2 regions of the Pseudomonas sp. GW822-FHT06B12 genome follow, and region 2 is predicted to be linked to the other one. Evidence: riboswitches for the same ligand, from Rfam matches in the RefSeq annotation. Region 2 holds a riboswitch; the other holds the start of a gene.

Region 1 (15,514 bases), on a different contig from region 2:
GAAATACGTGTGGCGCAATTGCCGCGCAAGCATTTCAGAGTTCCCAGCCGTTGCCGGTCTACGAAGGCGCGCGATTTTATCAGGCTTGAGGGGCAGCGGCCATCCTCGGGCCGACGGGCAGGGGCATATCGCGTTAAAAAAACCGAAAATGCCCATGCTGGTGACGTCGCTCGTGGCTGTATAAGGTATAGCCGTTAACCGGCTATCGTTATGACAGGGTGAAAACTTCCATCGATCACGTGAATGTTTTGCGCAGGCCGGTGGTCACAGCCTTGCTCAAGTCTGTTCATGCGGTCTGTTCCAGCCGCTTTTTGTCGTCGGGAATCCTCTATGCGTTTGTGTAAATTTCTGTTTGCAGGCTGTTTGTCGTTGGTCAGCCTGGCGGGTCATGCCCAAACCGTTAACGGTCTCTATCAAGTGCGCGAGCCGGTCAGCAGTCAGGCCCCGGAAGAGCGCGATCAGGCTACCCAGCGTGCGCTGGAAACCCTGGTACTGCGCCTGACCGGTGACGCCAAGGCAGCACAAAACCCGGGGTTGGCGGCGATTCGCAAGGACCCGCAGCAGATTATCAGCCGATATGGCTACGACGCCGGACCGCCGGAAAGCCTGCAAGTCGACTTCGACCCGGTGAGTACCGATCGGGCGCTGCGTCAGGCCGGGCTCGCCTTGTGGGGTGCCAATAGACCGTCGATTCTCGGTTGGTGGCTGAACGATTCGACTGAAGGCTCAAGTCTGGTTGGCGACGGTCAGGCCAGTGCCGCGCCGTTGCGGCGTGCGGCTCAGCATCGCGGTCTGCCATTGCGTTTGCCGCTGGGTGACCTGAACGAGCAGATCGTCGCCACCGCGCCGCATCTTGAAGGCAACGATCCGGCGCCGTTGCATGGGATTTCCGAACGCTACGGTGCGGATGCCTTGCTGGCCGTGCATGCGCATGAAGAGGGTGGTCAGTGGCAGGCCAAGTGGCATTTGTGGCTGGGTGACCAGCGTGAGCAAGGCAGTGCGCAAGGGGCTGACACCGCGGCCTTGGCCGATGCGGTATTGCTGGCAGTGAGTCAGCGTCTGGCGCCGCGTTTTGTTGCCAGGCCGGGGGCGTCCACTGAACAGCTGCTTGAGGTGCAAGGCATGAACCTGGAGCGTTACGCAGCGCTAGGGCATTTGCTGGAGCCGTTTGGTGCGCGCCTGCAAAGTGTCGAGGGTGACCGGATCGTGTATCGAGTCAACGGCAGTGCCGATCAACTGCGAGCGCAGTTGAGTCTGGCGAAGTTGCAAGAGGTGTCAGCGGGTGCTGCGCCTGCGCCTGCGCCGGTTCAGCCTGCGGTTGGCGGTTCGACACCTGCGGTCGCCCCGGCGCCCGCGCCAAAAGCGCAGCTGAGTTTTCGCTGGTAGGTTTTTCTTTCCTTATATAGAAGCAGGAGTGGTTCATGGCCGATACACGGCGTTGGGTTTGGCTTGGTGGGGTGGCCCTGCTGTGCGCGTTTGTCTACCTGTTGCATCCGATCCTCACGCCGTTCCTGGTGGCGTTGTTGCTGGCCTATCTGTTCGACCCGCTGGTGGATCGCCTGGAGAAACTCGGCCTGTCGCGCACCTGGGGGGTGGTCGCGGTGTTCGCGCTGTTCACCTTGGTCGTCATGACACTGCTGCTGGTGTTGGTGCCGATGCTCGCAAAACAGCTGTTTCGCTTGTATGAACTGGCGCCACAGATGCTCGACTGGTTGCAGCACACGGCGATGCCTTGGGCGCAGTCGAAACTCGGGTTGGCGGACGGCTTCTGGAAGTTCGACAAGGTCAAGGCCGCGATCAGCGAGCATATGGGGCAGACCACGGACATCGTCGGTATTGTGCTCAGCCACGCCACGGCGTCGGGTCTGGCGTTGATCGGCTGGCTGGCCAATCTGGTGCTGATCCCGGTGGTGAGCTTTTACCTGTTGCGCGACTGGGACCTGATGATGGCGAAGCTGCGCAGCCTGTTGCCACGTAATCGCGAAGAGCAAGTGGTATCGCTGGCGGACGAGTGTCACGAGGTGCTTGGCGCATTTGTTCGTGGGCAGTTGCTGGTGATGCTGGCGTTGGGTGTGATCTACGCGGCCGGTCTGATGCTGGTCGGGTTGGAGCTGGGGCTGTTGATTGGCTTGATTGCCGGTCTGGCAGCGATCGTGCCGTACATGGGGTTTGTGATCGGGATCGGCGCGGCATTGATCGCCGGGTTGTTTCAGTTTGGTGGCGATCTGTATCCGATGATCGGGATTGTCGCGGTGTTCATGGTCGGTCAGGCATTGGAAGGCATGGTGCTGACGCCGTTGTTGGTAGGAGACCGAATTGGTCTGCATCCGGTGGCGGTGATCTTTGCGATCCTGGCGGGCGGTGAGTTGTTTGGCTTTACCGGGATCTTGCTGGCATTGCCGGTGGCTGCGGTGATTATGGTGCTGGTGCGCCATGTGCATGATTTGTATAAGGATTCTGGAATGTACAGCGGTGCGGAAGATTCTGATTGATCAGCGCCGTCGATTAAGCGCTCAAGGTTGCCCGGCGCGTTGCCGGGCAGGCCTGTAGAGCACTCCTGGCTGTCACATACGCCGTCAAACGAACCTCGCCGATACCCGCAAGTTAACGCAAACCTTTGATTTTGCTTATGGTCTGCTGCATTGTGCGGCCGGCGTCACGGGTATAAACTTTGCAAACTTTACACAGAGGCCACTAACGGTTCGTTTGGAACTGTTCAGTCAGCATGAAACCGATTCAGCTGCCCCTAGGTGTGCGTCTGCGTGATGACGCTACCTTTATCAACTACTACCCCGGCGCCAATGCCGCTGCACTCGGCTATGTCGAGCGGCTGTGCGAAGCCGACGCCGGCTGGACCGAAAGCCTGATCTATCTCTGGGGCAAGGACGGCGTAGGGCGTACGCATTTGCTGCAAGCCGCGTGCTTGCGCTTTGAGCAGTTGGGGGAGCCGGCGGTGTACCTGCCGTTGGCCGAGTTGCTGGATCGCGGTATCGAGATCCTCGACAACCTTGAACAGTACGAACTGGTCTGCCTGGATGACTTGCAGGCAGTGGCGGGGCGGGCTGATTGGGAAGAGGCGTTGTTCCACCTGTTCAATCGCCTGCGTGACAGTGGTCGGCGCCTGCTGATCGCCGCTTCAACCTCGCCACGCGAGTTGCCGGTAAAACTCGCTGACCTCAAATCCCGCTTGACCCTGGCGCTGATTTTTCAGATGCGGCCCCTGTCCGATGAAGACAAGTTGCGAGCATTGCAATTGCGCGCGTCGCGTCGCGGTCTGCACCTGACCGACGAAGTCGGGCATTTTATTTTGACTCGCGGTACTCGCAGCATGAGCGCTTTGTTCGAGCTGCTTGAACGCCTCGATCAGGCCTCTTTGCAGGCTCAGCGCAAGCTGACGATCCCCTTCCTCAAAGAAACCCTGGGCTGGTAAAACTGCGGCCTGCAGCGCGTTTCGGCATGTTTCAGACGTCAGAAAACCCGCTTCCGGAAAGGTATTCACGGCGCGTGCAGATTTAAAATGGGCTTAAGCGCTTAGATGTTAACGAGAAACCGATAAGTCACATTTGGATCGATTGAATTTGCAAATGAGGGCGATAGAAGGCATAGTCTCGCCTTCTTTACAACTTCAGCCACGGTCGTGCCCATGCTAAATCGCTTCGCACCCCTCGTGCCTCTCGCACTTGTCACCCTGCTTTTTGGTTGCGCGGTTCATTCCCCGGTCTCGCAACAAAACGATCAGCAGATTAAAAATTCAGCGACTGCCCAGTCTTCCGTTATTTACCAGGAAGAACTGGCTACCGAAAAAGAACTGGCCGATTTCGCTGGCCGCAAGCCTTACCAGCTTCCAGTTCTGGCCGACAGCATCCTCGAACGTGGTCTGTCCCTGGTTGGTACCCGTTACCGTATGGGCGGTACCTCTGAAGCCGGTTTCGATTGCAGCGGTTTCATCGGTTATCTGTTTCGTGAAGAGGCTGGCATGAACTTGCCACGCTCCACTCGCGAAATGATCAACGTGGATGCCCCGCTGGTTTCTCGCAACAACCTTAAGCCTGGCGACTTGCTGTTCTTCGCTACCAATGGTCGTCGCGGTCGCGTCAGTCACGCCGGGATCTACCTGGGTGATGACCAGTTCATCCATTCCAGCAGCCGCCGCAGCGGTGGTGTCCGGGTCGATAACCTGGGCGACAGCTACTGGAGCAAGACCTTCATTGAAGCCAAGCGAGCACTCGCTATGGCGCCAACGACAGTCACGGCACGCAAGTAAGCGGACTTTTTGTAAGGCTAACTTAAAGTCTTACTTGAAGTTTGGCGCGTAGCCGCTAGAATCCTGATCTATTGTTGACTAACTAACCGCGTAAGCCCTGCTTACGCGGTTTTGTTTTCAGCCTCTCGGCAGAGAAAGCCGCAGCCAGATCAGGATGTTCTGTATATGACGATGTCGGCCCGCCTCGCGCTTATCTTCTTCGCAGCGCTGCTCAGCGCCTGTGCCAGTCGTACTCCGCCGCCTGTTAAAGTTGTTCGCGCTCCGGTTTTTGCTCCCGCTCAATCTTTCTCGCCTGCCGCTGAAGACGTACTGATTCGCGCGTTGGGTCTGGTCGGCACGCCTTATCGTTGGGGCGGCAATACACCGGACTCGGGTTTTGATTGCAGCGGCCTGATTGGCTACGTCTACCGTGATGCAGCGGGTATTTCCCTGCCGCGTTCGACTAGCGAGATGATCGGCATGCAAGCGCCGGAAATCGGCCAAGAGGCGTTGCAAACCGGTGACCTGATCTTCTTTGCCACCAATGGCGGTTCGCACGTCAGCCACGCCGGGATCTATGTCGGTGAAGGTCGCTTCGTGCATGCGCCAGCCACCGGCGGTACAGTGAAGCTGGACAGCTTGTCCAAGGCCTATTGGCAGAGAGCCTACCTGAGCGCCAAGCGTGTTATTCAACCAGAACATCTAGCGCATAATCCGTAGCCTGCAGAGGTTGTCATGACCGCTCGCACACTCAATCTCGACGATTCCCTCTATAACTACCTGCTCGACGTTTCCTTGCGCGAAACGCCGCTGCTGCGCCGTTTGCGTGATGAAACCCAGGCGCTGCCGATGGCGCGCTGGCAGGTAGCGCCCGAGCAGGGGCAGTTTCTCGCTATGCTGGTCAAGCTTACGGGCGCCAGGCGTTTGCTTGAAGTGGGCACTTTCACCGGCTACAGCGCTTTGTGCATGGCGGCCGCCTTGCCGGATGACGGTTCGCTGATCTGCTGTGACATTCCCGGAGAGTACAACGCCACGGCGCGCCGTTACTGGCAGGAGGCAGGCCTTGCTGAGCGCATCGATTTGCGTTTGGCGCCCGCGTTGCAAACCCTGGCTCAACTTGAGCAGCAAGGGCAGGGCGGTTGCTTCGATCTGATCTTCATCGATGCCGACAAGGCCAACTATCCGGCTTATCTGGAAAGCGCTTTGCGGCTGCTGCGAAGCGGTGGGTTGGCGGTATTCGACAACACGCTGTGGAGTGGGCGAGTACTGGAAGAAAATCCCGCGAGCGAAGACACCCGAGCCATCCAGGCACTTAATCGTGCCTTGAAGGATGATTCGCGTGTCGATCTGTCGTTGTTGCCTTTGGGCGATGGTCTGACGCTTTGTCGCAAAAAGTAATGGGTTGATGGAAAAGATCGCAGCCTGCGGCAGCTCCTGTAGGAGCTGCCGCAGGCTGCGATCTTTTGACGTTTTGTTCCTCGTGTTATCAGCCGCGTGCCTCTTTGAGCAACAGTGCGATACCTGGATGGTAGTTGCCGGCTTCGTTGTGCAATTTGCGGTAGGCGTAGGGGAAGTACCAGGCCACGGCGCAGGTGTGCTCCTTTTGCAGGTCGTCGACCATGTCCTGGAGTTCTTCCGGGGTAGGACTGTGTTGGGTCTTTTGTGGGGCGACGAACAGGCAGCCGAGCTTCAGGTCGCTGGCATAGCTGATTTTTTTCGCATCGCTCACGGCATCAAGCAGGGCCTGGGTGAGGTTCAGGTTATTGACCCGTGGCCAGCGTTGGGTGGCCTGAAGATAGGCGCGCTCTTCTCCGCTTGCGATAAACAGATCGGCGCGGCCATTACGCTCGCCTTCCTCGATCTGCTTTTTCGTCGGAGTCTGTTCAAGGGTGACCATTTCTGCCATCCATGCCGCTGCCGAAAGCAGGCTCAGGTTGGCGCGTTCGTCAAACCAGTAAGGACTTTCATTATCGCCGCGTACCGCGTTGTAGCGGTCGATACACTCGAACCAGCGCTCCAGCACCGGACGCAGGAATTCCAGCTTGGGATTACTGATGATCATGCCTTGCATGCTGCTCACCCTTTGTTCTTGTGGTGTAAGGTTGTGGCTCTTTGATATCACTGCTTTCAGTGTGGCACAAGATTGGCGCCAGTTTATTGATCGAGGTCGGTTTCTATCTATCGATGAGTCCCCGGCTTTAATTGACGCTCCACCCCCAACCCTCTAACCTTCGCGACTTGTTTCAGGTGCTCTGTGACCCAGTGGTCGACCGAGTGAAACAGGGAAGCCGGTGAGGGCGCGTTCTTTGACAGAGCGGGCGACGATCCCGGCGCTGCCCCCGCAACGGTAAATGAGTAAAAACTGCGCTTTGAGCCACTGTGTCGAAGGTCGACATGGGAAGGCGCGCAGTTCGGCCATCCCGCCGCTCATGAGCCCGGAGACCGGCCTGATCCATCCAGCGGCATCACGGTGGGCGATGCCAGGCTTCTTGCCGTCTATTTCTATGCCTGCCCGCCGTTATCCAGCCTCAACGGAGAGCTCCCCCATGACTGATTCCCCTGATCGTGACGAACGCCATCTGGCGCGCATGCTGCGCAAGAAAGCCGTGATCGATGAGCGCATTGCCAATTCGCCGAACGAATGCGGTTTGCTGCTGGTTCTGTCCGGCAACGGCAAGGGCAAAAGCAGTTCAGCGTTCGGCATGCTTGCCCGGGCGATGGGCCACGGCATGCAGTGCGGCGTAGTGCAGTTCATCAAGGGGCGCAGCAGTACCGGCGAGGAGCTGTTCTTCCGCCGCTTCCCGGAACAAGTGCGCTTCCATGTGATGGGTGAAGGTTTCACCTGGGAAACCCAGGATCGCCAGCGCGATATCGCCGCCGCCGAGGCCGCGTGGGAAGTCTCCCGTGAACTTCTACGTGACCCGGACATTGGCCTGGTGGTGCTCGATGAGCTGAACATTGCCCTCAAGCACGGTTACCTGGACCTTGACCAGGTGCTCAGCGATTTGCAGGCGCGTCCGCCGATGCAGCATGTGGTGGTCACCGGTCGTGGCGCCAAGCCGGAAATGATCGAGCTGGCCGACACCGTCACTGAAATGGGCATGATCAAGCACGCCTTCCAGGCCGGGATCAAAGCGCAGAAAGGCGTTGAGCTGTGAGCCTCTTTATATGAATAGCAGTCGTTTCTGCCCGGCGGTATTGATTGCCGCACCGGCTTCCGGTCAGGGCAAAACCACCGTCACCGCCGCGCTGGCCCGTTTGCATCGCAATCAGGGGCGCAAGGTTCGAGTGTTCAAATGCGGCCCGGACTTTCTTGATCCGATGATTCTCGAGCGCGCCAGTGGTGCGCCGGTGTATCAGCTGGACATGTGGATGGTCGGCGAACAGGAAAGTCGTCGGTTGTTGTGGGACGCGGCCGCTGAGGCTGACCTTATCTTGATCGAAGGCGTCATGGGCCTGTTCGATGGCACGCCGTCCAGCGCCGATCTGGCGCGGCACTTCGGCGTGCCGGTGCTGGGCGTGATCGACGGCACCGCCATGGCCCAGACCTTCGGCGCGCTGGCGTTGGGGCTGGCGCGTTATCAGCCGGACTTGCCGTTCGCCGGTGTCTTGGCCAACCGCGTCGGCACCTTGCGTCACGCGCAACTGCTCGAAGGCAGCCTCACCGAAGGCCTGCGCTGGTATGGCGCCTTGTCCCGGGAAACCGCGATCGAACTGCCGAGCCGTCACCTGGGCTTGGTCCAGGCCAGTGAGTTGAACGACCTTGACCTGCGACTCGATGCAGCCGCCGAAGCCTTGGCCAGCAGTTGCGAAGTGGCGTTGCCGCCCGCCGTCGAGTTCGCCGCGCCTGACGTGATCGCTGCCGAGCCGTTGCTGGCGGGTGTGCGAATTGCCGTGGCTCGTGACGAAGCGTTCGCCTTCACGTATGGCGCGAGCCTCGACTTGCTGCGGGCGATGGGCGCCGAGTTGCGATTCTTCTCGCCGATCCATGACTGTGATCTGCCAGAAGCCGACAGCCTGTATCTGCCCGGTGGCTATCCGGAATTGCACCACGTGGCGTTGGCTGAAAACAGCACAATGCTCGATGCGATTCGCGCGCACCACGCCGCTGGCAAGCCGTTGCTGGCGGAATGTGGCGGCATGCTGTATTTGCTCGACTCACTGACTGATGTCGACGGTACGCGTGCTGAGTTGGTAGGGCTGTTGGCGGGTGATGCGGTGATGCAAAAGCGTCTGGCGGCGTTGGCCTTGCAAGCGGTCGAATTGCCGGAAGGCGCGCTGCGCGGCCACACATACCACCATTCGTTGACCAGCACCGAGCTTGAGCCGATCGCCCGTGGTCTGAGCCCAAACGGTGGGCGCGGCGCCGAAGCGGTTTACCGTGAAGGGCGGATGACGGCTTCTTATGTGCACTTCTATTTCCCTTCCAATCCATCGGCGATCGCCGCGCTGTTTGCGCCAGACCTGAACCCTGTGGGAGCGGGCTTGCCCGCGAAGAGGCCATGACAGACAACGCATTTTCAGAGGCCGAGCGCGAAGCGGTTTATCGCGCGATTGCCGAACGTCGTGACATGCGTCACTTCAGCGGTGGCAGCGTCGAACCCGAGCTGCTCCGGCGTTTGCTAGAAGCGGCGCATCGGGCCCCGAGTGTCGGCTTGATGCAGCCCTGGCGGTTCATCCGCATCAGCGACCGGGCGTTACGTGGCCAGATCCAGCAACTGGTGGAAGAGGAGCGGGTACGCACCGCCGAGGCGCTGGGCGAACGCTCCGACGAGTTCATGAAGCTGAAAGTCGAAGGCATCAACGACTGCGCCGAAGTGCTGGTCGCCGCGCTGATGGATGATCGCGAGCGGCATATTTTTGGCCGTCGGACCTTGCCGGAAATGGACATGGCGTCGTTGTCCTGCGCGATCCAGAATCTTTGGCTGGCGTCCCGTGCCGAAGGTCTGGGCATGGGCTGGGTCTCGTTGTTCGAGCCTCAGGCACTGGCGGATCTGCTCGGCCTGCCGCCGGGAGCCAAACCGCTGGCGGTGTTGTGCCTGGGACCGGTCAAGGAATTTTACCCGGCGCCGATGTTGGTCCTTGAAGGCTGGGCGCAGGCGCGTCCGCTAAGTGAACTGTTGTACGAAAATTTTTGGGGAGTGAGTCAATGAGTGTGGCGTTGCTGAGTGTCGCCGGGGTAGCGCTGGACGCGCTGCTGGGCGAACCCAAACGCTGGCATCCGCTGGTGGCGTTCGGCCGTTTTGCCGATCGTATCGAGCAACGTTTCAACTCCGCCGGCCGTGGCTGGCGCAGTCATGGCGTTACCGCCTGGGTGATGGCGGTGCTGCCGCTGACCCTGCTGGTGACGGCGTTTTCCTGGCTGCCCTACGTTGGCTGGATCGTCGAGATCCTGGCGTTGTATTGCGCCCTTGGCCTGCGCAGCCTCGGCGAACATGTCGAGCCAGTGGCTCAGGCTCTGCGCAGCGACGATCTGGATGAAGCGCGCCAGCGTGTCGGCTATCTGGTCAGCCGACAGACCAGTGAGCTGGACTCTACCGAAGTGGCCCGCGCCGCCACCGAATCAGTGTTGGAAAACGGCAGTGACGCGGTGTTCGCCGCACTGTTCTGGTTTGCCGTCGCCGGTGCACCGGGAGTGGTGCTCTATCGTCTGAGCAATACCCTGGACGCCATGTGGGGGTATCGCAACGAACGCTTTGAACGCTTCGGCTGGGCGGCGGCGAAAATCGACGATGTGCTCAACTACATCCCGGCGCGTCTGGTGGCGTTGACCTACGCGCTGCTGGGCAAGACCCGCCTGGCACTCAAATGCTGGCGCACCCAGGGGCCGACCTGGGACAGCCCGAACGCCGGGCCGGTGATGGCCGCTGGCGCCGGCGCCCTTGGGGTCGAGTTGGGCGGTGCGGCGATCTATCATGGTGAGCTGCATCAGCGTCCACAGTTAGGCGAAGGTGTGCCGGCAGATGCAAACTCCATCGATCGCGGCTGGCAACTGGTTCAGCGCGGGGTGTGGTTGTGGTTGCTGATTCTCTGTGTGGGGGCTGAGTTTTATGCTTGAGCACGGTGGCCGCTTGCGCAAGGCGGCGTTGCAGTACGGCATCGCCGAAGCCGATTGGCTCGACTTGTCCAGCGGTCTGGCACCTTGGCCGTGGGCTATTCCGGACATACCGTTGCGGGCCTGGGCGCGTTTGCCGGAAACCGATGATGGCCTGGAACAGGCCGCACGCGAGTACTACGGCGCCACACAGGTGCTGCCGGTCGCCGGCTCGCAGGCGGCTATCCAGCTGCTACCGCGCCTGCGCCGTGCCGGCAAAGTCGGCGTGCTCTCGCCGTGTTATGCCGAGCACGCCGAGGCCTGGCGTCGCAACGGCTATATCGTGCGTGAAGTGCTGGAGCAGGAAGTCGACTTCTTTCTCGATAGCCTCGACGTGCTGGTGGTGGTTAACCCGAACAATCCCACGGGCCTGAGCCTGACCCCGGAACGCTTGCTCGATTGGCATGCCCGACTGGCACAGCGCGGCGGCTGGTTGGTGGTCGACGAAGCGTTCATGGACAACACCCCGCAGTTAAGCCTGTCGTCGTATGCGAATCAGGTTGGTTTGATCGTCTTGCGTTCGTTCGGCAAATTTTTCGGTCTGGCCGGGGTGCGATTGGGCTTCGTGCTGGCTGAGCGCAAGTTGCTCAAGCTGCTTGCCGAACAGGTCGGGCCTTGGGCGGTCAGCGGACCGACTCGGGTATTGGGTCAGGTCTGTTTGCGTGACACCCAAGGGCACGCGCGCCAACGCTTGCGCAGTGAAGAAGCAAGTCAGCGTCTGGCTGAAGTCCTCGAGCGCCACGGCTTCAAGCCACAAGGTGGTTGTGCCCTGTTTCAGTGGTTGATCACCGAGCGCGCTGAACACCTGCATGAATTCATGGCTCGGCAGGGCATCTTGCTGCGGCTGTTCACCCACAACAGCAGCCTGCGTTTTGGTTTGCCGGCCGATGAAGCCGATTGGCTGCGTCTCGAGCACGCTTTCGAAGCCTACGCCAAGGAAACCCCATGACCACGCTGATGGTGCAAGGCACCACCTCGGACGCCGGCAAAAGTACCCTGGTAACTGCGCTATGCCGCTGGCTGACGCGCCAGGGTGTTCGCGTGACTCCTTTCAAGCCGCAGAACATGGCACTCAACAGCGCGGTGACCGCTGACGGCGGCGAAATCGGTCGCGCTCAAGCAGTGCAGGCCCAAGCGGCCAACCTTGAGCCGCACACCGACATGAACCCGGTGCTGCTCAAACCCAACAGCGATACCGGCGCGCAAGTGATCATTCACGGACGCGCCGTGACCACCATGAACGCGGTCGCCTATCACGACTACAAAGCCATCGCGATGCAAGCTGTGTTGGCCTCCCATGAACGCTTGAGTGCCGCCTATCCGGTGGTGATGGTCGAAGGCGCGGGTTCACCCGCCGAGATCAATTTGCGCGCCGGTGACATTGCCAACATGGGCTTCGCCGAAGCCGTGGATTGCCCGGTAGTGCTGATCGCCGACATCAATCGCGGCGGGGTATTCGCGCACTTGGTGGGTACGCTGGAACTGCTGTCAGCCACTGAGCAGGCGCGGGTCAAAGGCTTCATCATCAACCGTTTTCGTGGCGACATCGCCTTGCTGCAACCGGGCCTCGACTGGCTGGAGGAACGTACCGGCAAACCGGTAATCGGCGTGCTGCCGTATGTCATCGACCTGCATCTGGAAGCCGAAGACGGCATCGATCAGCGCCAGACCGATAAGGCCGAGCAGGTGCTCAAAGTGGTGGTGCCGGTGCTGCCGCGTATCAGCAACCACACCGACTTCGATCCACTACGCCTGCATCCGCAGGTCGATCTGCAGTTCGTCGGTCCGGGGCAGCCGATTCCGCCTGCCGACCTGATCATCCTGCCGGGCTCGAAAAGCGTGCGCAGCGATCTGGTCTACCTGCGCAGCAACGGCTGGGACACGGCCATTGCCCGTCACTTGCGTTACGGCGGCAAGCTGCTCGGCATTTGCGGCGGTCTGCAAATGCTCGGCGAGCAATTGCATGATCCGCTGGGGCTGGAAGGTGCGGCGGGCTCCAGCGCCGGCCTCGGTTTGCTGGCGTTCGAAACCGTGCTTGAAGAAGAGAAACAGCTGCGCAATGTGCGCGGACGTCTGGCCTTGGAAAACGCCGAAGTCAGCGGTTATGAAATTCACGCCGGGGTCACCACCGGCGTTGCTCTGGAGCAGGCAGCGGTGCTGCTGGATGACGGTCGCAGCGACGGCGCACAAAGCGCCGATGGACAGGTGCTCGGCACGTACTTGCACGGTCTGTTCGAATCCCCGGCGGCGTGCAGTGCGCTGTTGCGCTGGGCTGGTTTGCAGAACGTGCAGGAAGTCGATTACCACGCCTTGCGCGAGCGCGATATCGAGCGCTTGGCGGATTTGGTGGAGAAGCATTTGGACACCGGGCTGCTGCGTGAGCTCTGCGGGTTTTGAGGACGCTGTACCGGCCTCATCGCGAGCAGGCTCGCTCCCACATTGGAACGCGGTCAACTGTGGGAGCGAGCCTGCTCGCGATGGGGCCTGTCGTTACACCGCCAATTAAAAGGTTATGACCATGTTGCAACTGATCCTCGGCGGCGCCCGTTCCGGTAAAAGCCGTCTGGCTGAAAAGCTCGCCAGCGAAAGCGGCCTGGCGGTGACGTACATCGCCACCAGTCAGCCACTGGACGGCGAAATGAGTGCTCGCGTGGCTCATCACCGCGAGCGCCGTCCGCCTGAATGGGCGCTCATTGAAGAACCACTGGAACTGGCCCGGGTGTTGCGCGAAACCGCGAGCGCCGAGCGTTGCCTGCTGGTGGATTGTCTGACCCTGTGGCTGACCAATCTGCTGATGCTTGAAGATCCCGAGCGTCTGGCAGGTGAGCGTGAAGCTTTGTTGGAGTGCCTGGCATCGCTGCCAGGGGAAATTGTTTTTGTCAGCAACGAGACCGGTCTGGGTGTCGTGCCGCTGGGCGAATTGACTCGCCGCTATGTCGATGAAGCCGGTTGGCTGCATCAAGCCCTGGCTGAGCGCTGTCAGCGTGTCGTGTTGACCATCGCCGGCCTGCCCCTGACTTTGAAAGGTACTGTGTTATGACTCATTCCTGGTGGTTGAACCCGTGCAAACCGATCAATGCGCAAACGCATGAGCAGGCGGCAGCTCGGCAGCAGCAACTGACCAAACCGGCGGGCTCCCTCGGGCAGCTGGAGTTGGTGGCGGTGCAATTGGCGGGGCTGCAAGGTCGGGTCAAACCGAGCTTGAATCAGCTGTGGATTGCGATTTTTGCCGGTGATCACGGGGTGGTCGCCGAAGGGGTTTCGGCGTTCCCGCAGGAAGTCACCGGGCAGATGCTGCATAACTTTGTCAGCGGTGGCGCGGCGATCAGCGTGTTGGCGCGGCAACTTGAGGCACGACTGGAAGTGATCGACCTCGGTACTGTCACGCCTTCGTTGAGTCTGCGGGGTGTACGTCATTTGCATATCGGACCGGGCACCGCAAACTTCGTGCACGGCCCGGCAATGACCCAGGCTCAGGGCGAGCAAGCCTTGCAGGCCGGCCGTGACAGCGTGCTGCGGGCGATCGCTGAAGGCTCCGAGCTGTTTATCGGTGGCGAGATGGGCATCGGCAATACCACCGCCGCCAGTGCTGTGGCCTGTGCACTGCTCGATTGCCCGGTAGCGCATCTGACCGGGCCGGGCACCGGTCTGGACGCGGCAGGTGTCAGCCATAAAGCCCAGGTGATTGAACGCGCTCTGACGTTGCATGCCGCTCAGCGCGGCGACGTGTTGCAGACGTTGTTCAACCTCGGCGGTTTTGAAATCGCTGCGTTGGTCGGTGCTTATCTGGCCTGCGCCCAGGAAGGTTTGGCGGTGCTGGTCGATGGCTTTATTTGCAGCGTTGCGGCGCTGATCGCGGTGCGCCTGAATCCGGCGTGCCGCGAGTGGTTGATGTTTGGTCACTGCGGGGCGGAGCCGGGTCATCGGCATGTCCTGGAAACCTTGAATGCCGAGCCTTTGCTGGATCTCGGCTTGCGACTGGGCGAGGGCAGTGGTGCGGCGCTGGCGGTGCCGTTGCTGCGTCTGGCCTGCGACCTGCACGGGCAAATGGCGACCTTCGCTGAAGCGGCTGTAGCCGATCGTCCGGCATGACGTTACGTCTGGATCTGCTGCGCCACGGCGAAACCGAACTCGGGGGCGGTTTGCGCGGTAGCCTGGATGACGCGCTGACCGCCAAAGGTTGGGAGCAGATGCGCGCGGCGGTGATTGACCAAGGTCCGTGGGATCGCTTGGTCAGCTCACCGCTGCAACGTTGTGCGCGCTTTGCCGAGGAGCTGGCCGAGCGGTTGGGCTTACCGGTCGAGCTGGACAAAAACCTGCAAGAGCTGCACTTCGGCGTCTGGGAAGGGCAGAACGCGGCGGCATTGATGGAAACCGACGCTGAGGCGCTGGGGCTGTTCTGGGCTGATCCCTATGGGTTCACGCCTCCCGACGGTGAACCGGTGATCGCATTTTCCGAGCGGGTGCTGGCGGCCGTCGAGCGCTTGCATCAGGCCTACGCAGGCGAGCGAGTGCTGTTGATCAGTCACGGTGGGGTCATGCGTTTGTTGCTGGCCCAGGCGCGTGGGTTGCCGCGTGAGCAATTGCTCAACGTTGAAGTCGGTCATGGCGCGCTGTTTTCGTTGCGCGTCGAGGCGGATGCCGTGCTCAGGGAAGAGGGCTGAACATGCTGCCATTCTGGATCGCCGTGCAATTTTTGAGCAGCTTGCCGATTCGTCTGCCGGGCATGCCGGCGCCTCAAGAGCTTGGGCGCTCGCTGCTGTTCTATCCGTTGGTGGGGCTGCTGTTTGGTGGGTTGTTGTGGGCACTGAACTGGCTGTTGCTCGGTACGCCAGCGTTGCTGCATGCAGCGTTGTTGTTGAGTGTCTGGGTGGTGCTCAGCGGCGGTTTGCATCTTGACGGTCTGGCTGACAGTGCCGATGCCTGGCTTGGCGGTTATGGTGATCGCGAGCGCACATTGACCATCATGAAAGACCCGCGCAGTGGGCCGATCGCGGTGGTGACACTGGTGTTGGTGCTGTTGCTCAAGTTCACGGCGTTACTGGCGTTGATCGATCAGCACTCGATGGTCGGATTGATCCTCGCACCGTTGATCGGTCGCAGTGCGTTGCTGGGGTTGTTTCTGAACACGCCGTATGTGCGCGCTGGCGGCTTGGGGCAGGCGCTGGCCGACCATC
Region 2 (15,514 bases):
ACGATAAGTCGACCGCGCTGATGCTTGACCAGAAGGACCCGAAACGCGACTTCGCCCAGCAATTGCTGATGCGTTACGGCGACCTGAACGCCAGACCTGATCCGATCAACCGTTGCGACGGCGCCTATTGCTCACGGCCCAATATCGATCCGGCCTTACAGAATGCCGAGCAGGCGTTGAGCCGCCTGACATCGCGCCCGGCGGCCGGGCTCAAGGTAATCGATCAACTGCCGGAAACGACGATGCTGCGCATCGAAAGTCGCAGCGGCAAGCGCGAGGTGTACAGCCTGCTGCGCAACCGTGCCCACAGCAACGTGGCGTTCCTGCTCGGCGAGGCACTGCGCTATCAGCCGGGGCTGGACACATTGACCATTTATCCCGGTGTGCTCAGCAGCTACCCGAACTTCATGTTCAACATTCCCGCTGAACAGGTGCCGGAGTTTGCTGCTGCCATGGAGAATGCCAAGGATGCCCGGAGCTTCGAGAAAATCGTCGAGCGCTGGGGCATTCGTCGTAGCCACCCGCAGTTCTGGCAGTATTTCCACGATCTAAGCCGATACATCCACGAAACCGATCCGGTGGAAGAGGGCGTACTGGACATGAATCGCTACGAAAACCTCTGATCGACTCGCCGGTCGTCCTTGCGGCGACCGGTTCTTTCCCGACAAAAATACTGGGACTTTGTCCGGCGCGATGATTGGCGTAAACTGCGCCCAAGCCTGCGAGGAATTTCCATGACCGCCATTACCATTACCGACGCCGCCCACGATTATCTGGCTGATCTGCTCTCCAAGCAGAACACCCCGGGGATCGGCATTCGGGTCTTTATCACCCAGCCTGGCACTCAATACGCCGAAACCTGCATTGCCTATTGCAAGCCGGGCGAAGAAAAACCTGAAGACACTGCGCTGGGGCTCAAAAGCTTCACCGCTTACATCGACTCGTTCAGCGAAGCGTTCCTGGACGATGCCGTGGTCGACTACGCCACTGACCGCATGGGCGGCCAGCTGACCATCAAGGCGCCAAACGCCAAAGTACCGATGGTCAACGCCGACAGCCCGGTCAACGAACGCATCAACTACTACCTGCAAACCGAAATCAACCCGGGGCTGGCCAGCCACGGCGGTCAGGTCAGCCTGATCGATGTGGTGGAAGACGGCATCGCCGTGTTGAAGTTCGGTGGCGGCTGCCAGGGCTGCGGCCAGGCAGACGTGACCTTGAAGGAAGGTATCGAGCGCACGCTGCTTGAGCGTATTCCCGAGCTCAAGGGTGTACGTGACGTGACCGACCACACGCAGAAAGAAAACGCCTACTACTAAGGTGTTCGCTGCGACATAAAAAACGGCGCCCCGTGAGCGCCGTTTTTTATGGGTGAAATTCACTGACGCCATCGCGAGCAAGCTCGCTCCCACCTTGATTCTGGTCGCACACAAGTTCTGTGCTCACTGAAGATCTACTGTGGGAGCGAGCTTGCTCGCGATGAGGGCCTAAGGGCGGTAGAGATGCGCATGCCCGGCGCGATACAGCGACGATTCGCTGAAATTGTCACTGCCCAACACCCGGCCGACGAGAATCAGCGCCGTACGCCGAAACCCCTTAGCCTGAACCTTCTCGACGATGTTCGTCAGCGTCCCCACCACCCAATCCTGATCTGGCCAGCTGGCCCGGTGAACCACCGCAATCGGGCAGTCCGCGCCGTAATGCGGCAGCAGTTCAGCGACGATTTTTTCCAGGTGATTGACCCCCAGATGAATCGCCATGGTCGCGCCATGCTGGGCCAGGCTACTGAACTCTTCGCCCGGCGGCATCGCGGTTTTGTCGGCGTAGCGGGTCAGGATGACGCTTTGCGAGATGTCCGGCAGCGTCAACTCGGCGCCCAACAGCGCTGCGCAAGCGGCCGTGGCGGTGACGCCTGGGATGATTTCAAACGGGATGCCCAGCTCGCGCAGGTAACGAATCTGCTCGCCGATCGCCCCATACAGGCTTGGATCGCCGGAATGCACTCGCGCCACATCCTGGCCTTTGTCATGGGCGATCCTGATCAATTCGATGATCTGTTCCAGGTGCAATTCGGCGCTGTTGACCACCTGTTCAGCCTGATGGCCTTCCAGTACGGCTTCAGGCACCAGCGAGCCGGCGTAAATGATCAGCGGGCAGCTGCGAATCAGCCGTTGGCCCTTGACGGTGATCAGTTCCGGGTCGCCGGGACCTGCGCCAATGAAGTAGACGGTCATGGCCGGCTCCTGTGAAAAATTGTCAAAGCAAGGCTTCAGATGAAGATTGCTCATGATCGAAGGCGGGGATTATCGGGGATTTTACGCAGCGCCGGCCAATGCAAACGTTGCCTGGGCATATTTTTGTCGCGGGATCAGCAATTTTGCCGGCGCCTGGGCCAGTTGTTCGGCGAGGGCCAGCGCAGCACTTTCGGCAACGCCATAACAACCGGTGCGCTCGAAGGCGATTTGCGAGTGATGGCTGAGTTGCGGTTGATAGCTGGCCAATTGTTCGCTGCTGAAGAACAGCAATGGCAGCGCCAGTTGTGCGGCCAATTCGATCAGACCGGGCTCATCACGTTTCAGATCAATGCTGGCCAAAGCCTTGATCGCCTGCAATTCGATGTGATGAGCCTGTAACGCCTGATCGAGCAACGCGCGCAGCGTGCTGGCCGGGCAGCCGCGCTGGCAGCCCAGGCCGACCACCAGGGTCGGCGCTGCGCCCGTTTCACTCATGCGTGGTATTGACCTTCGCTTTTGCGGCGGAACAACCAGGCACTGATCAGGCCCAGGGCCAGCCAGAACGCGACGTTGGTCAACTGCGAAGCGATTTTGAACTGAGCTTCGAGGGCTTCCGGGGCCAGCATCGAATGCACTTCAGGCTGTGGGGCGCCAATGATATGCGGCACGGCCAGAATGGCGACGCCGAGCACCTTCAGCAGCCAGTGCCGGGCGAACACAATCAGTGCGATACCGACGGCGGTGGACGCTGCGGTGCTGATCCACCAGATCTGCCGTTGCGCCAGGTCTGCGGCGGCAGTGCCCGGCAACTCAGGCGGCAAGCCCAGGGTTGGTGCCAGGACGAAGGTTGCATAACCGGCCAACCCCCAGAGCAGGCCCTGAGAGGTGCGGGTCGGTGCGCGCAAGGTGTAGAGACCGGCGAGCATCAGCGCAAAACCGACGGCGACCACCAGATTGCCACCGGTAGTCGACAGCACGCGTTGCCAACCGTCTTCCGGCTCCCAGGCTTCTGCATCATGGGTGTGGCCCGCCATTGCACCTTCGGCATGTTCATGGACTTCAGCCGCTGGGGCCTTTTCGTAGGTTTCCGCCTGAAGAATCAGCGGCGCGACCCAAAAGCTTTGCAGCAGGGTCAGCAGCAGGGCGGCCAGCAAGCCGGTGAAACCTGCAGTTTGCGCAATACGCTTGATCATGTCAGCGGGTCTCAATGGCACGGGAAAGCAGAGCTGTGACGGGTGTCGTGGGCGGCGTTGTGCACCGCTTCGATGTGCGAGAAGCCGGCGAAATACACAAGGCTAGCGCCCAGAATCGATGCGCCGATAGCGGCAACGAGGCGTTGGCTCAGGGTGGAGGTGGTGCTGGCGGTGACGTGGCGAGTACTGCTGATGATCGACATGGCGCTTCCCTCTGGTCAGTCAGTGGGTGAATCGAGCGCATGCAAACCCCCGCAAGCCAGGCACGCAGAGGCTAAAACAGCGCCCGCCCACCGCGGGTTTGTTATTGATGTGTTGCGGGCCGGTCTCCGGGCTCACGAGGGGCTGGCATTCGCCGAACCTGCAAGAATCGCCTTCCCATGCCGAACTGCTGACACAGTGGATCTGATTCTTCGCTCGCTTACCGTTGCGGGGGCAGCACCGGACTGACATGGCTTTTGAGTAAAGCACATGATTCACCGGTTTCCCGTTTCACCCTGTGAAGGGCACCCGTAACAAGGCGTGTAGGAGAGCATGGGCGAGGGCGGGGCGTCAATTGGCGAGCGTTCTCAACTCGATATCGAGGTGCCGCCATCGCGAGCAGGCTCGCTCCCACAGTTGACCGCGTTTCAATGTGGGAGCGAGCCTGCTCGCGATGGCGTCATATCAACCACCACAGATCTCTGCCCGAACATTGACCCGCCCCGATGCGATGCGTAGCCTTGCGCTTTCGAGGTTCTTTGGCGCATGCGCCGAAGCTAAGAAGGGAACGCGGTCAATGCCGCGGCTGCCCCCGCAACTGTGAACGGTTTCGTTTCTGCCATGCCACTGCGCTCTTTTGTTTTCAGGCGCGGGAAGGTGCAGAAATCGCCAGTCGAAAGACCGGCACACCGTCAGCCAGGAGACCTGCCTCGTCACAGATTCTCACTACAACCGGGCGGGGTGATCCGGTGGCGAACTCATCCGCGCGCTCAAGCGCCGCCGGTTGTCGTCCCGTATGCCCGCCACCTAGCCAAAGGGCATCCGATGAAAACACTGGCCAAACTTCCCGTCACCATCGTTACCGGCTTCCTCGGTTCGGGCAAAACCACCTTGCTCCGACACATGCTCGATAACGCCCAGGGCCGGCGCATCGCGGTAATCGTCAACGAGTTCGGCGAGTTGGGCATCGACGGCGAAATCCTCAAGCAATGCTCCATCGGCTGCACGGAAGAAGAAGCCAACGGCCGCGTGTATGAGCTGGCCAACGGCTGCCTGTGCTGCACCGTTCAGGAAGAGTTCTTCCCGGTGATGCGTGAGCTGGTCGCCCGTCGCGCTGACCTCGACCACATTCTCATCGAAACCTCTGGCCTGGCCCTGCCAAAACCGTTGGTGCAAGCCTTCCAGTGGCCGGAAATCCGCAGCGCCTGCACCGTGGACGCGGTGATCACCGTGGTCGACAGCCCGGCCGTGGCCGCTGGCACCTTCGCCGCATTCCCGGATCAGGTCGACGCCCAGCGCAAACTCGACCCGAACCTGGACCACGAATCGCCACTGCACGAGCTGTTCGCCGACCAACTGGCCAGCGCCGACCTGGTGATCCTCAACAAGGCCGACCTGATCAGCCCGGCGGATCTGGCCAAAGTGCGCCTGGAAGTCGCTGAAGAGTTGCCGCCAGCGGTGAAAATCATCGAAGCCAGCAGCGGTCGTCTGCCACTGGACGTGTTGATCGGCCTGGGTGCCGGCTCTGAAGAACACATCGACAGCCGTCACAGTCACCACGATCACCACCACGATGGCGACGATCACGATCATGACGACCATGATCACGACGCTTTCGATTCGATTTCCATCGAACTGCCACAAGCCGACGAAAGCCTGTTGCTCGATGCCCTGACCCAATTGGTAGTCCAGCACGGCATCCTGCGGGTCAAGGGTTTCGCCGCGATCCCCAACAAGCCGATGCGCCTGCTGATCCAGGGCGTGGGCACACGTTTTGACAAGCACTTCGACCGTCAGTGGGCCGCAGATGAAGCGCGCAGCACACGTCTGGTGCTGATCGGTCAGCAACTGGACGCCGCCTTGCTCGAAGCGCAATTGCGCGCTGCGCTCAGCGTTTAACTCATGCACCTGCTCAGGACCCAGCCCGGCGGTTTCGTCTCGGATGACAACATTGCCGACCTTGGCCAAACCCCTGCCGAACTGGTGATTCTGTGCAGCGGCGACTCCAGCCTGGCGCTGCTCGCGGAAGCTGCGCAGCAGTTGCCCGAGGACTACCCGAGCCTGCGCCTGGCCAACCCGATGCAGGTGCAGAATCACGCCTCGGTCGACATGTATGTCGACGAAGTGCTGCGCCACGCCAAGGTGATTCTGATCTCGCTGCACGGCGGGATCGCCTATTGGCGCTATGGCATCGAACGTCTGGTGGAGTTGTCACAACGCGGTGTGCAGTTGATTCTGGTGCCGGGCGATGACCGTCCCGATCCGGAGCTCAGCGATCTGAGCACGGTGCCTGTCGAAGACCGCGAGCGGCTTTGGCATTTCCTGCGTCAGGGCGGTATGGGCAATGCGCTGGACTTGTATCGCTACCTGGCCAGTCGCTGGTTGGGGCGCGATTACCGCTGGGCTGAACCGCAGACCTTGCCCCGTACCGCGATCTACCACCCGCACAAAAGCAACGCGACCCTGAGTGATTGGCAAGCCGACTGGCAGGCGGATCAACCGGTGGCGGCAGTGTTGTTTTACCGCTCGCATTTGCAGGCGGCTAACACCGCCTTCATCGATGTTTTCTGCCAGCGCTTGCAGGCCGCGGGACTGAATCCGCTGCCGATTGCGCTGGCCAGTTTGAAAGAGCCCGGCTGCCTGACGGTGGTCGAGGATTGGCTGGATGAAGTGCAGGCTTCGGTGATTCTGAACACCACCGGTTTCGCCCAATCCAGCCCCGAAGCGCCGCACTTGCGGCCATTCCGGCGCAATATTCCGGTGATCCAGGCGATCTGCGCCCAGGACAACGAACCAGGTTGGCGCGCCAGCGAGCAAGGGCTCGGCCCACGGGATCTGGCGATGCACATCGCTTTGCCGGAGCTCGATGGACGGATCATCAGCCGACCGATCAGCTTCAAGGACCTGGCCTGGCGCAGTGAGCGCAGTCAGTCCGACGTGGTCTGCTATCGACCGCAACCCGAGCGCATGGACTTTGTCGCCGAACTGGCGCGGCGCTGGGTCGAGTTGGCGCGGGTGGCCAATGCTGAAAAACGCATTGCGCTGATCCTTGCCAACTACCCGACCCGCGACGGGCGGATTGGCAACGGCGTTGGCCTCGACACGCCGGCAGCAGCGTTGAATATCCTGCGGGCGCTGCAGGCCGAAGGTTATCCGTTGCCCGCCGATTTGCCGGAAAGCGGCACTGAGCTGATACAGCAGTTACTCGGCGGGGTCAGCAATGACCTGGAGAGCATCGACCTGCGCCCGTGTCAGCAAAGCCTGGCGCTGGACGACTATTTCTCGATGTTCAATGCCTTGCCCGAAGCCAACCGTGCTGCGGTGCTGGAACGTTGGGGAACGCCTGAAAGCGACCCGATGTTCCGCAGTGGGCGAATGATGATTGCCGGACTGCGCTTTGGCCTGACCTTTGTCGGCATTCAGCCGGCGCGTGGTTATCAGGTCGATCCGAGTGCGGTCTATCACGACCCGGACCTGGTACCGCCTCATGGTTATCTGGCGTTCTACTTCTGGTTGCGCCAAACCTACGGCGCCCATGCAGTGATTCACGTCGGCAAGCACGGCAACCTCGAATGGTTGCCGGGCAAAGGTGTCGGCTTGTCCGAAAGCTGCTGGCCGGATGCGTTGCTCGGGCCGCTGCCGAACATCTATCCATTTATCGTCAACGACCCGGGCGAGGGCGCGCAGGCCAAACGTCGGACTCAGGCGGTGATCATCGACCACCTGATGCCGCCGCTGACCCGCGCCGAAACCTATGGCCCGTTGCGCAATCTGGAGCTGCTGGCCGACGAGTATTACGAAGCGCAATTGCTCGACCCGCGGCGGGCTCGCGAGTTGCAGCGCGAGATCCTCAATCTGGTGCGTGAAACCCATATCGACCGCGAGTTGCAGCTCGACGAAAAACTCGACAGCGACGCGGACGCGGCGATTTGGTTGCCGCGTCTGGATACGTATCTGTGTGATTTGAAGGAATCGCAGATCCGCGATGGCCTGCATATCTTCGGCGAGTCGCCGACCGGGCGGTTGCGCATTGACACCTTGCTGGCGTTGCTGCGGATTCCGCGTGGCGACGGGCGTGGGGCGCAATCGAGTTTGCTTCGGGCGTTGGCCAAGGCTTTCATGCTGGGCTTTGATCCGCTGGATTGTTCTTTGGCCGACCCGTGGGTCGGGCCAAGACCGGCAGAGCTGCAATCGCTTAGCGATGAGGCCTGGCGTACGGCGGGCGATACCCGTGAACGTCTGGAATTGTTCGCCACTCAACTGATCTCGCAGACTGTGAATACCGAGCTCGAGCTACTGAACCCGTCTCAAGCCAAGCCCGGTCCCTGTGGGAGCGAGCCGGCTCGCGAAGCGGTTAATCATTCAACATTGATGTCGATTGACCCAGCGCTTTCGCGAGCAGGCTCGCTCCCACAGGAGGCAAGTTGGTCTGATGTGAAAGCAATCATCGACAACCTGTGTGAAGTGGTTGCTCCGAGACTGGACGCCTGCGGTCCGGCGGAAATGCGCGGTTTGCTGGATGCGCTCAGGGGCCGGTTTGTTCCGGCAGGGCCGAGCGGCGCGCCGAGTCGCGGACGTCTTGATGTGCTGCCCACCGGGCGCAACTTTTTCTCGGTGGACGTGCGCAACCTGCCGACCACCACCGCCTGGCGCATTGGTTTCCAGTCAGCGAACCTGATTCTTGAGCGGCACCTTCAGGACCACGGCGATCATTTGCGCCAGCTCGGGTTGTCGGTGTGGGGCACGGCGACCATGCGCACCGGCGGCGATGATATCGCCCAAGCCATGGCGCTGATGGGCGTGCGTCCGGTCTGGGCCACGGGCAGTCAGCGGGTCGATGACTTCGAAATACTGCCGCTGAGTCTGCTCGACCGGCCGCGAGTGGACGTGACCTTGCGCGTCTCCGGGTTCTTCCGCGATGCCTTCGCCAATCTGATTCGACTGTTCGATGCGGCTGTGCAAGCGGTTGCCGCGCTGGACGAGCCGGACGATATGAACCCCTTGGCGGCCAAGGTTCGCGCTGAACGTGAAGCGCTGATCCAGTCCGGACTGGATGAGGACGCCGCAGCACGACAGGCCGGCTGGCGGATTTTCGGTGCCAAACCCGGTGCTTATGGCGCGGGGGTGCAGGGCGCGATAGATGGCCGTTTGTGGCAGAGCCGCGAGGATCTGGCCGAGGTCTACCTGAATTGGGGCGGCTACGCTTACGGCGGTTCCGATGAGGGTACGGCAGCCCGCGAGCAGTTCGCCCAGCGCTTGAGTCAGGTTCAGGCCGTGCTGCAAAACCAGGACAATCGCGAGCATGACTTGCTCGATTCCAACGACTATTACCAGTTCCAGGGTGGCATGCTCGCCGCCGTTGAAAGCCTCAGCGGTGAAGCGGCGGCGAGCTACCATGGCGACCACAGTCAGCCAGACTTGCCGAAGATCCGCACACTCAAGGAAGAGCTGAACCGGGTGATCCGCTCCCGGGCGGCCAATCCGAAGTGGATCGACGGGGTCAAGCGGCACGGCTACAAAGGCGCTTTTGAACTGGCGGCCACCGTCGATAACCTGTTCGCCTTCGACGCCACTACGCAGTTGATCGACGACCATCAGTACGCCTTGCTGGCCGACGCCTATTTACTTGACCCGTCGACCCGCGAGTTCGTCCAGCAGCATAATCCGCACGCCTTGCGCGACATGACCGAACGCATGCTCGAAGCTCAGCAGCGTGGGATGTGGCGGGAGCCTGGGGCTTATCGGGAGGCGTTGGAGAATTTGCTGCTGGATATCGAAGAAGACGGCTAGATCAGCAGCGACGCAAGCCTAATGTGGGAGCTAGCTTGCTCCGGGCGGCGTTCCGACGATAGCGATGGATCAGTCGCGTTGATGTTGAATGGAACACCGCTATCGCGAGCAAGCTCGCTCCCACAGGTTGTGCTCTTTAACTGACAGGCATTGGTGCTTACTCCCTAGTAATGACTGACCATGATCGAGACCCAAAAATGACCGACACCCCGCATTTCCCGCTCTCCGCCGTGGTCGGCGCCGATTCCCTGAAACTGGCGCTGTGCCTGACGGCCATCGACCCGAAAATCGGCGGTGTGCTGATCGAGGGTCCGCGGGGCATGGCCAAGTCGACGTTGGCCCGTGGCCTGGCGGACTTGCTCGCCAGCGGGCAGTTCGTCACCTTGCCCTTGGGCGCGACTGAAGAGCGGCTGGTCGGCACCCTCGACCTGGACGCGGCGTTGGGCGAGGGGCGTGCGCAGTTTTCTCCCGGTGTGTTGGCCAAGGCCGACGGCGGTGTGTTGTATGTCGATGAAGTGAATTTGCTACCCGATCATCTGGTGGATTTACTGCTCGACGTCGCCGCCAGCGGCACCAACCTGATTGAGCGCGACGGCATTTCCCATCGGCACTCGGCGCGTTTTGTGTTGATCGGCACCATGAACCCGGAAGAGGGCGAGCTGCGTCCGCAACTGCTGGACCGTTTCGGTTTGAACGTCGCCCTTAGCGGCCACACTGCACCCGTTGAGCGCGGCCAGATCATCCGTCGCCGGCTGGATTTCGACAGCGACCCCCAAGGTTTTTGTGCCCAATGGGAAGCTCGGCAGCAGCAGTTACGCGAGCGCTGCCAACACGCCCGTGTGGCACTGACGAGCATTCCTCTGGACGATCAGGCGCTGGCACAGATCACCGAGCGGTGCTTTGCCGCCGGGGTCGACGGCTTGCGCGCTGACCTGGTCTGGCTGCGTGCCGCTCGCGCCCACGCGGCGTGGCGTGGGGCCGGGGCGATCAGCGAGGATGATATCGACGCGGTCGCCGAGTTTGCCCTGCGCCATCGTCGTCGCGACACGCCGCCTTCTGCGCCGAGCCAGAACCACGCGCCAGACTCGTCCGCGACTCAACAACCGAACCCCGGCGAAGGCCAGGGTCAATGGGGTGAAATGCCCGCTCAGGCATTGCCCATCGGTGCCCGTCGTGAAGTGCCGAGCTGGCCAAAAAAGCCCTAGGCATTCGCCCTCGATCTGACGCGGGGGCGAATGCCAAACCCCGTGCAGGACACCTGAAAAACGGCAGGCAGGGCCAGCGTCGAACCACCAGCAGCGGCTCGGTCAATTGGCCTGGAACGCTGCTCAACGGCCGCCCGCGTCAGCGCGAAGATCTGCTGTTTCATCTGCGCAGTCGTTCGCCCCATGAGTTGTGGCTGGTGATTGTCGATGCCTCGGCTTCGACCCGTCGTCATCAGGCGCTGAGCGATGCCAAAGGCTTGTTGGCACAAGTGTTCGATGACGCCTATCGCCAGCGTGCGCGACTGGCGCTGTTGACCGCCAGCGGTGTTGCGCCGAGGTGGCAGGTGCAAGGTCTGAAAGCCTCGGCCAGCCTGCGCGACTGGCTCGGCGCGCTAGGTGCGGGCGGTGGCACGCCGTTGTTTGCCGCGCTGGCTGAAGCAGCGCATTGGCTGACATCACGGCAAAAGCGTTTTCCGGCAGAGCAACAACGGGTGTTGCTGTTGACCGATGGCCGCCTCAAGGAGTGGCCTGCACTGGCGCAACTCCAATGTCCGGGTATGCTGGTGGATATCGAGCGCGGGCCCATCCGGCTCGGGCGCGCTAAAGCCCTGGCCGCCGAGTTGCAGGCTGAGTATCGGCACATCGACGATCTGTAGCGCTTGCAAGAAGATCGCAGCCTGCGGCAGCTCCTACAGAATTGCGTACGCCGTCGTGATACGGTCGGCGTAGGAGCTGCCGAAGGCTGCGATCTTTCAGGGACAAAATCAAAGGAGTGGATCATGCGTGTTCTAGCCGCTAACAGTCAGGACGATTTCCGCGTCAAAGCCTATGCCGGAACCAACGGCGTGTTACTGTCCATGGACCTGGCCGAACCCCGACGCAAAGGCTTGCTTGGTTTTGCCATTGAAAAACAGCAGGGCAGCGGGCCTTGGGAGTTTCTCTTCAACAGCCTGACCTTCCCCGGTAAGGCGCACACCTTTCCCCAGTACAACGCCACGCCCAGCGACAGCGCACCGTTGCAGAAATTTCGCTGGGCTGATTACGCAGTCAATCCGGGCGTGACGATCAACTACCGGGTGCATCTGGCTTATGGCACGCCGGATGCGCCGCAGTTGGGCGAGGCCCTGGCGGTGACGGTCACCACCGACAACGGCTTGCCGGCAGGCCAGCATGCCATTTTCAATCGTGCGGTGGCGGCCAGTCAGGCCTTCTCCCGCAAGTTCCCCGAGCTCGATGCACAGCTGAGTGCCAACAAGAATCTGTCTCTCGACGACTGGCCCGCCGCACCACGGCTATGGCTGGAAAACGGATTGCTGGAGCAGATCACCGGTTTCATCGAGCGCGCCGTGGATAGCCAGTGGGCGCTGGACATTGCGATTTACGAGTATCAGTTGCCGACCATTGTCGACGCGGTTAATGCGGCGTTTGGGCGAGGCGCCAAGGTTCGGGTGCTGTATCACGCCAAGCCCGGCGATACCGACACCACCATGAATGAGGAGAGCCTGGCCAAGCTTCCCGCCGAGAGCAAGCGGGGGCGGGTGACCCACGCGATCTTCCATGACAAATTCATCGTGCTGAGCCAGGTCGATGGTGCCGGGGAGTATCGGCCTCAATCGGTGCTGTGCGGCAGTACCAATTTCACCGACAACGGTGTCTACCGTCAGGCCAACGTGGTGCATGTGCTGGACAATACCGCGGTGGGCGTCCGTTACCTGCAAGTGTTCGAGCAGATCTGGGCCGCGCCGACCGATGTGGGCGCCACACGCACCTGGTTGACCAAGAACAATCCGATGGACCCGACGCAGCCGTTGTTTGTCGGTTTTTCACCGCGTACCGGTCAGGCCGATCTGCAGCAATTCGTCGAGATCATCAATGCGGCGAAGAAGGACGTTTTGTTTGTCACCGCGTTCGCGCTGCCGGATGAAATCCTCAACGCCTTGCTCGGCCAGCCCCACGATGATGTGCTGCGTTATGGCCTGCAAAACACCGCCAGCCGCATCACCGGTTTTCACGCCGACCGCACGGCCGATTTCGCCGCCACTGCGTTGCTCAACACTGGCATCGAGGGCTGGCTCAAGGAAAGCATGAAAGGCCAGAAGGGCGATTTGTTGGTGCATTTGAAGGCCATCGTCATCGATTTCACCAGCGACGCGCCGACCATCATCAGCGGCAGTCACAACCTCAGCATCAACGCCAGTGAAGGCAACGATGAAAACTTCCTGATCATTCGCGGCGATGTTGACCTGGCCGACCGTTACGGCCTGGAATTGCTGCGCTTCTACGAGCATTACCGATTCCGCTATGCCGCCAAACAAGAGGACCTCAAGCAGGTTCCACCCCTGGCGGTGGATGACAGTTGGACCAACGCCTATTACCTGGATGGCGATCTGCGGATGCTCTCGCGGCTGCGTTTTTCCGGGAGATAAGTAACGCCCGATTCCGTGTGGCCGTGAAGGTCATGCCGCCGGTCCGCTTTCACAGGGGCTGTGCGGCACTTGATCTACCGTTGCCTGTTGAGGGGTGCGCTCCTCATCCACGCGGTTTTTCAGGGAGATCTACCATGGCACATGTACGGCGTGATGTATGGAATCTAGGTTCTGGCTGGAGTGATGCGTTGTTGTGGTACGCACGCGGTGTCGGAGTCCTGCAGCAAAGGCCAATCACTGATCACACCAGTTGGCGGTTTCTGGCGGCCATTCACGGTATCGATGTCCCGCTTTGGCAAGACGCCGGATATCTGCGACGGGGCGACAAACTGCCGTCGCAGGAAGATCAGGATCTCTACTGGAATCAATGCCAACACCAATCCTGGTATTTCTTGCCCTGGCACCGTGGTTACGTGGCTTCATTCGAACAGATTGTCCGGGCCGCGATTGTTGGCCTGGGTGGACCAAGTGACTGGTCACTGCCTTACTGGAATTACAACGACAACCGGCAGACGCTGAAAATGCCTGCCTGTTTTGCCGCTACCTCGCTACCCAATGGCGAGCAGAATCCGCTGTATGTGCAACGTCGGTTCGGCCCCAATGGCGACGGGGTGATTGTTCTCGACGAAGCGCGGATCGATCTTCGTCCAGCCCTCAAGGAGCATCACTTTGCCGGTTCCGCTTCGGGTGGTACGCCGGGTTTTGGTGGCCCCGAGTCGATATTCGCACACTATGGCAATGTGAGCGGTCTGCTTGAGCAGCAACCGCACAACTACGTACACGTTGCCGTCGGTGGCCGGGCCCGAGGCAATCCGAACCTGAGAGGGTTGATGATCAACCCCAACACGGCTGCTCTGGACCCGATTTTCTGGCTGCACCATGCCAATATCGACCGGCTTTGGGATGTCTGGCTCAAGCGTGACCCGAACGACCAGAACCCGGTGTCGGCCGCATGGGTCGCCGGCCCGCCAACCGGAGGCCGAGGTTTCAGCGTGCCGACGACCAATGGTGGTCGCTGGTCGTTCCGCGTCGGCGATATGCTGGATACCCGGGCGCCTAAACTCGATTATGTCTATGAGGACACCTCCGATCCTTTGCACGGTACTCGTGCGTTCCAGCAGCGGCTTGAAACACTCGGCGTAGCACCTCAGGTCCCCGGAGCCGTGGCCGCGAAGGAGAAAACATTGAGCAAACCTGTCACTGCCGAGTTGATCGGCGCCAACGATCAGGCCATTGATCTGAACAGCGCGACTGTCGAGACGCCGGTACTTCTGGACAAGGCAGCGTCGGCCAAGGTTTTTGGCAATCTGAAGACCAGGGCGTTCAGCGCGACGGCCACGCCTGCCGATCTCGACCGGGTGTTTCTGAACCTGGAGAACATTCGTGGCGATAACGATGCGGCCACGTATGACGTGTACATCAGTATGCCGGTCGAGGGTCAAACGTCCGCCCATCCTGATGTGCGTGCAGGCTCGATCTCGCTGTTCGGGGTGAGCAACGCCAGCAGGACGGATAACCAGCACGGCGGTCAGGGGTTGAGCCATGTACTGGAAATCACCGATATCTTCGACAAGCTCAGCGCCAGCGGTGCGCCGGACCTGACGAAGTTGACGGTGCGGTTCGTGGCGGCCACCGAGATTCTGCCAGGCGACAACATCAGCGTGGGCAGAGTGAGCGTCTATCGGCAGGGTCGCTGAACATGGCGCAGTACCTGATCCTTGCATTGACCCGAGGCCCCCGGCCATGGCTGATCCTGATCAGCCTGGCCGGGTGGGGGCTGTTGCTCGGTGCGGCGCAGATGCTGTCTATCCCGGCGTTCTGCGGGACATTGCCGGTGCTGGACTATGCCGCCAGTTGGCAGGGGATTGAGCAGGCGTTGCTGTTCAATCCTCCTCGCCAGCTGTTGTCTTCGTGGTGGTTGATGCTGTTGGCGATGATGCCATTGCTGCTGGTTCACCCTCTGGATTATTTGTGGCGGCGCAGCCTGCTGCGCAAGCGCTGGCAGGCCGTGGCGTTGTTCGTTATCGGCTTTTCGGCCATCTGGACTCTGGCCGGCGTGGTGCTGATGGGGCTGACGGTGGGGGCACGGGTGATGCTCGGGTTTTCCCCGATGGACACATTGATCGTCGCGCTGGGGGTATGTCTGATCTGGCAGGCTTCGCCGTTCAAGCAAGCCAGCCTGAACCACTGTCATTACCAGCCGCGGATTTCGGCGTTCGGCCTCGACTTTCTCAAGGACTGTCTGAAGTACGGCATGGTCAGCGCAGGCTGGTGCGTCGGATCGTGCTGGGCCCTGATGTTGTTGCCGATGCTGGCAGAGCAGGGGCATGTGCCGCTGATGCTGTTGAGCATGGGCTGGATGCTGTTCGAACGGTTTAAAAGTCCTCGCCCTGTTCGTTGGCACTGGCCGTTTCAACTGCGCCTGTTTCACTGATAACCACCCCTGATGAAACGGGGGGTGACCA

What was found. Region 2 has a riboswitch for cobalamin ahead of AC1RKH_RS25765 (CbtB domain-containing protein). Riboswitches for the same ligand answer to the same signal wherever they lie in the genome.
Region 1: another riboswitch for cobalamin. It lies ahead of cobO (cob(I)yrinic acid a,c-diamide adenosyltransferase); the one in region 2 lies ahead of AC1RKH_RS25765 (CbtB domain-containing protein).

Annotation. Positions count from the first base shown of each region.
Region 1 is NZ_JBXALR010000010.1:21,747-37,260, reverse strand. It holds gene AC1RKH_RS21025 (DUF2066 domain-containing protein) at 331-1,386, shown strand; gene AC1RKH_RS21020 (AI-2E family transporter) at 1,422-2,492, shown strand; gene hda (DnaA regulatory inactivator Hda) at 2,726-3,430, shown strand; gene AC1RKH_RS21010 (C40 family peptidase) at 3,644-4,264, shown strand; gene AC1RKH_RS21005 (C40 family peptidase) at 4,430-4,963, shown strand; gene AC1RKH_RS21000 (class I SAM-dependent methyltransferase) at 4,979-5,641, shown strand; gene AC1RKH_RS20995 (hypothetical protein) at 5,730-6,314, opposite strand; cobalamin riboswitch at 6,472-6,708, shown strand; gene cobO (cob(I)yrinic acid a,c-diamide adenosyltransferase) at 6,790-7,401, shown strand; gene AC1RKH_RS20985 (cobyrinic acid a,c-diamide synthase CobB) at 7,412-8,749, shown strand; gene bluB (5,6-dimethylbenzimidazole synthase) at 8,746-9,396, shown strand; gene cbiB (adenosylcobinamide-phosphate synthase CbiB) at 9,393-10,301, shown strand; gene cobD (threonine-phosphate decarboxylase CobD) at 10,294-11,286, shown strand; gene AC1RKH_RS20965 (cobyric acid synthase) at 11,283-12,734, shown strand; gene cobU (bifunctional adenosylcobinamide kinase/adenosylcobinamide-phosphate guanylyltransferase) at 12,856-13,377, shown strand; gene cobT (nicotinate-nucleotide--dimethylbenzimidazole phosphoribosyltransferase) at 13,374-14,429, shown strand; gene cobC (alpha-ribazole phosphatase family protein) at 14,426-15,001, shown strand; gene AC1RKH_RS20945 (adenosylcobinamide-GDP ribazoletransferase) at 15,004-15,514, shown strand, end outside.
Region 2 is NZ_JBXALR010000015.1:98,918-114,431, reverse strand. It holds gene AC1RKH_RS25790 (fatty acid cis/trans isomerase) at 1-623, shown strand, start outside; gene nfuA (Fe-S biogenesis protein NfuA) at 735-1,319, shown strand; gene cobM (precorrin-4 C(11)-methyltransferase) at 1,488-2,234, opposite strand; gene AC1RKH_RS25775 (cobalamin biosynthesis protein) at 2,316-2,729, opposite strand; gene AC1RKH_RS25770 (CbtA family protein) at 2,726-3,427, opposite strand; gene AC1RKH_RS25765 (CbtB domain-containing protein) at 3,439-3,630, opposite strand; cobalamin riboswitch at 3,731-3,956, opposite strand; cobalamin riboswitch at 4,144-4,355, shown strand; gene cobW (cobalamin biosynthesis protein CobW) at 4,454-5,527, shown strand; gene cobN (cobaltochelatase subunit CobN) at 5,531-9,418, shown strand; gene AC1RKH_RS25750 (magnesium chelatase ATPase subunit I) at 9,616-10,623, shown strand; gene AC1RKH_RS25745 (vWA domain-containing protein) at 10,677-11,279, shown strand; gene AC1RKH_RS25740 (phospholipase D-like domain-containing protein) at 11,403-13,049, shown strand; gene AC1RKH_RS25735 (tyrosinase family protein) at 13,184-14,746, shown strand; gene AC1RKH_RS25730 (copper chaperone) at 14,749-15,483, shown strand.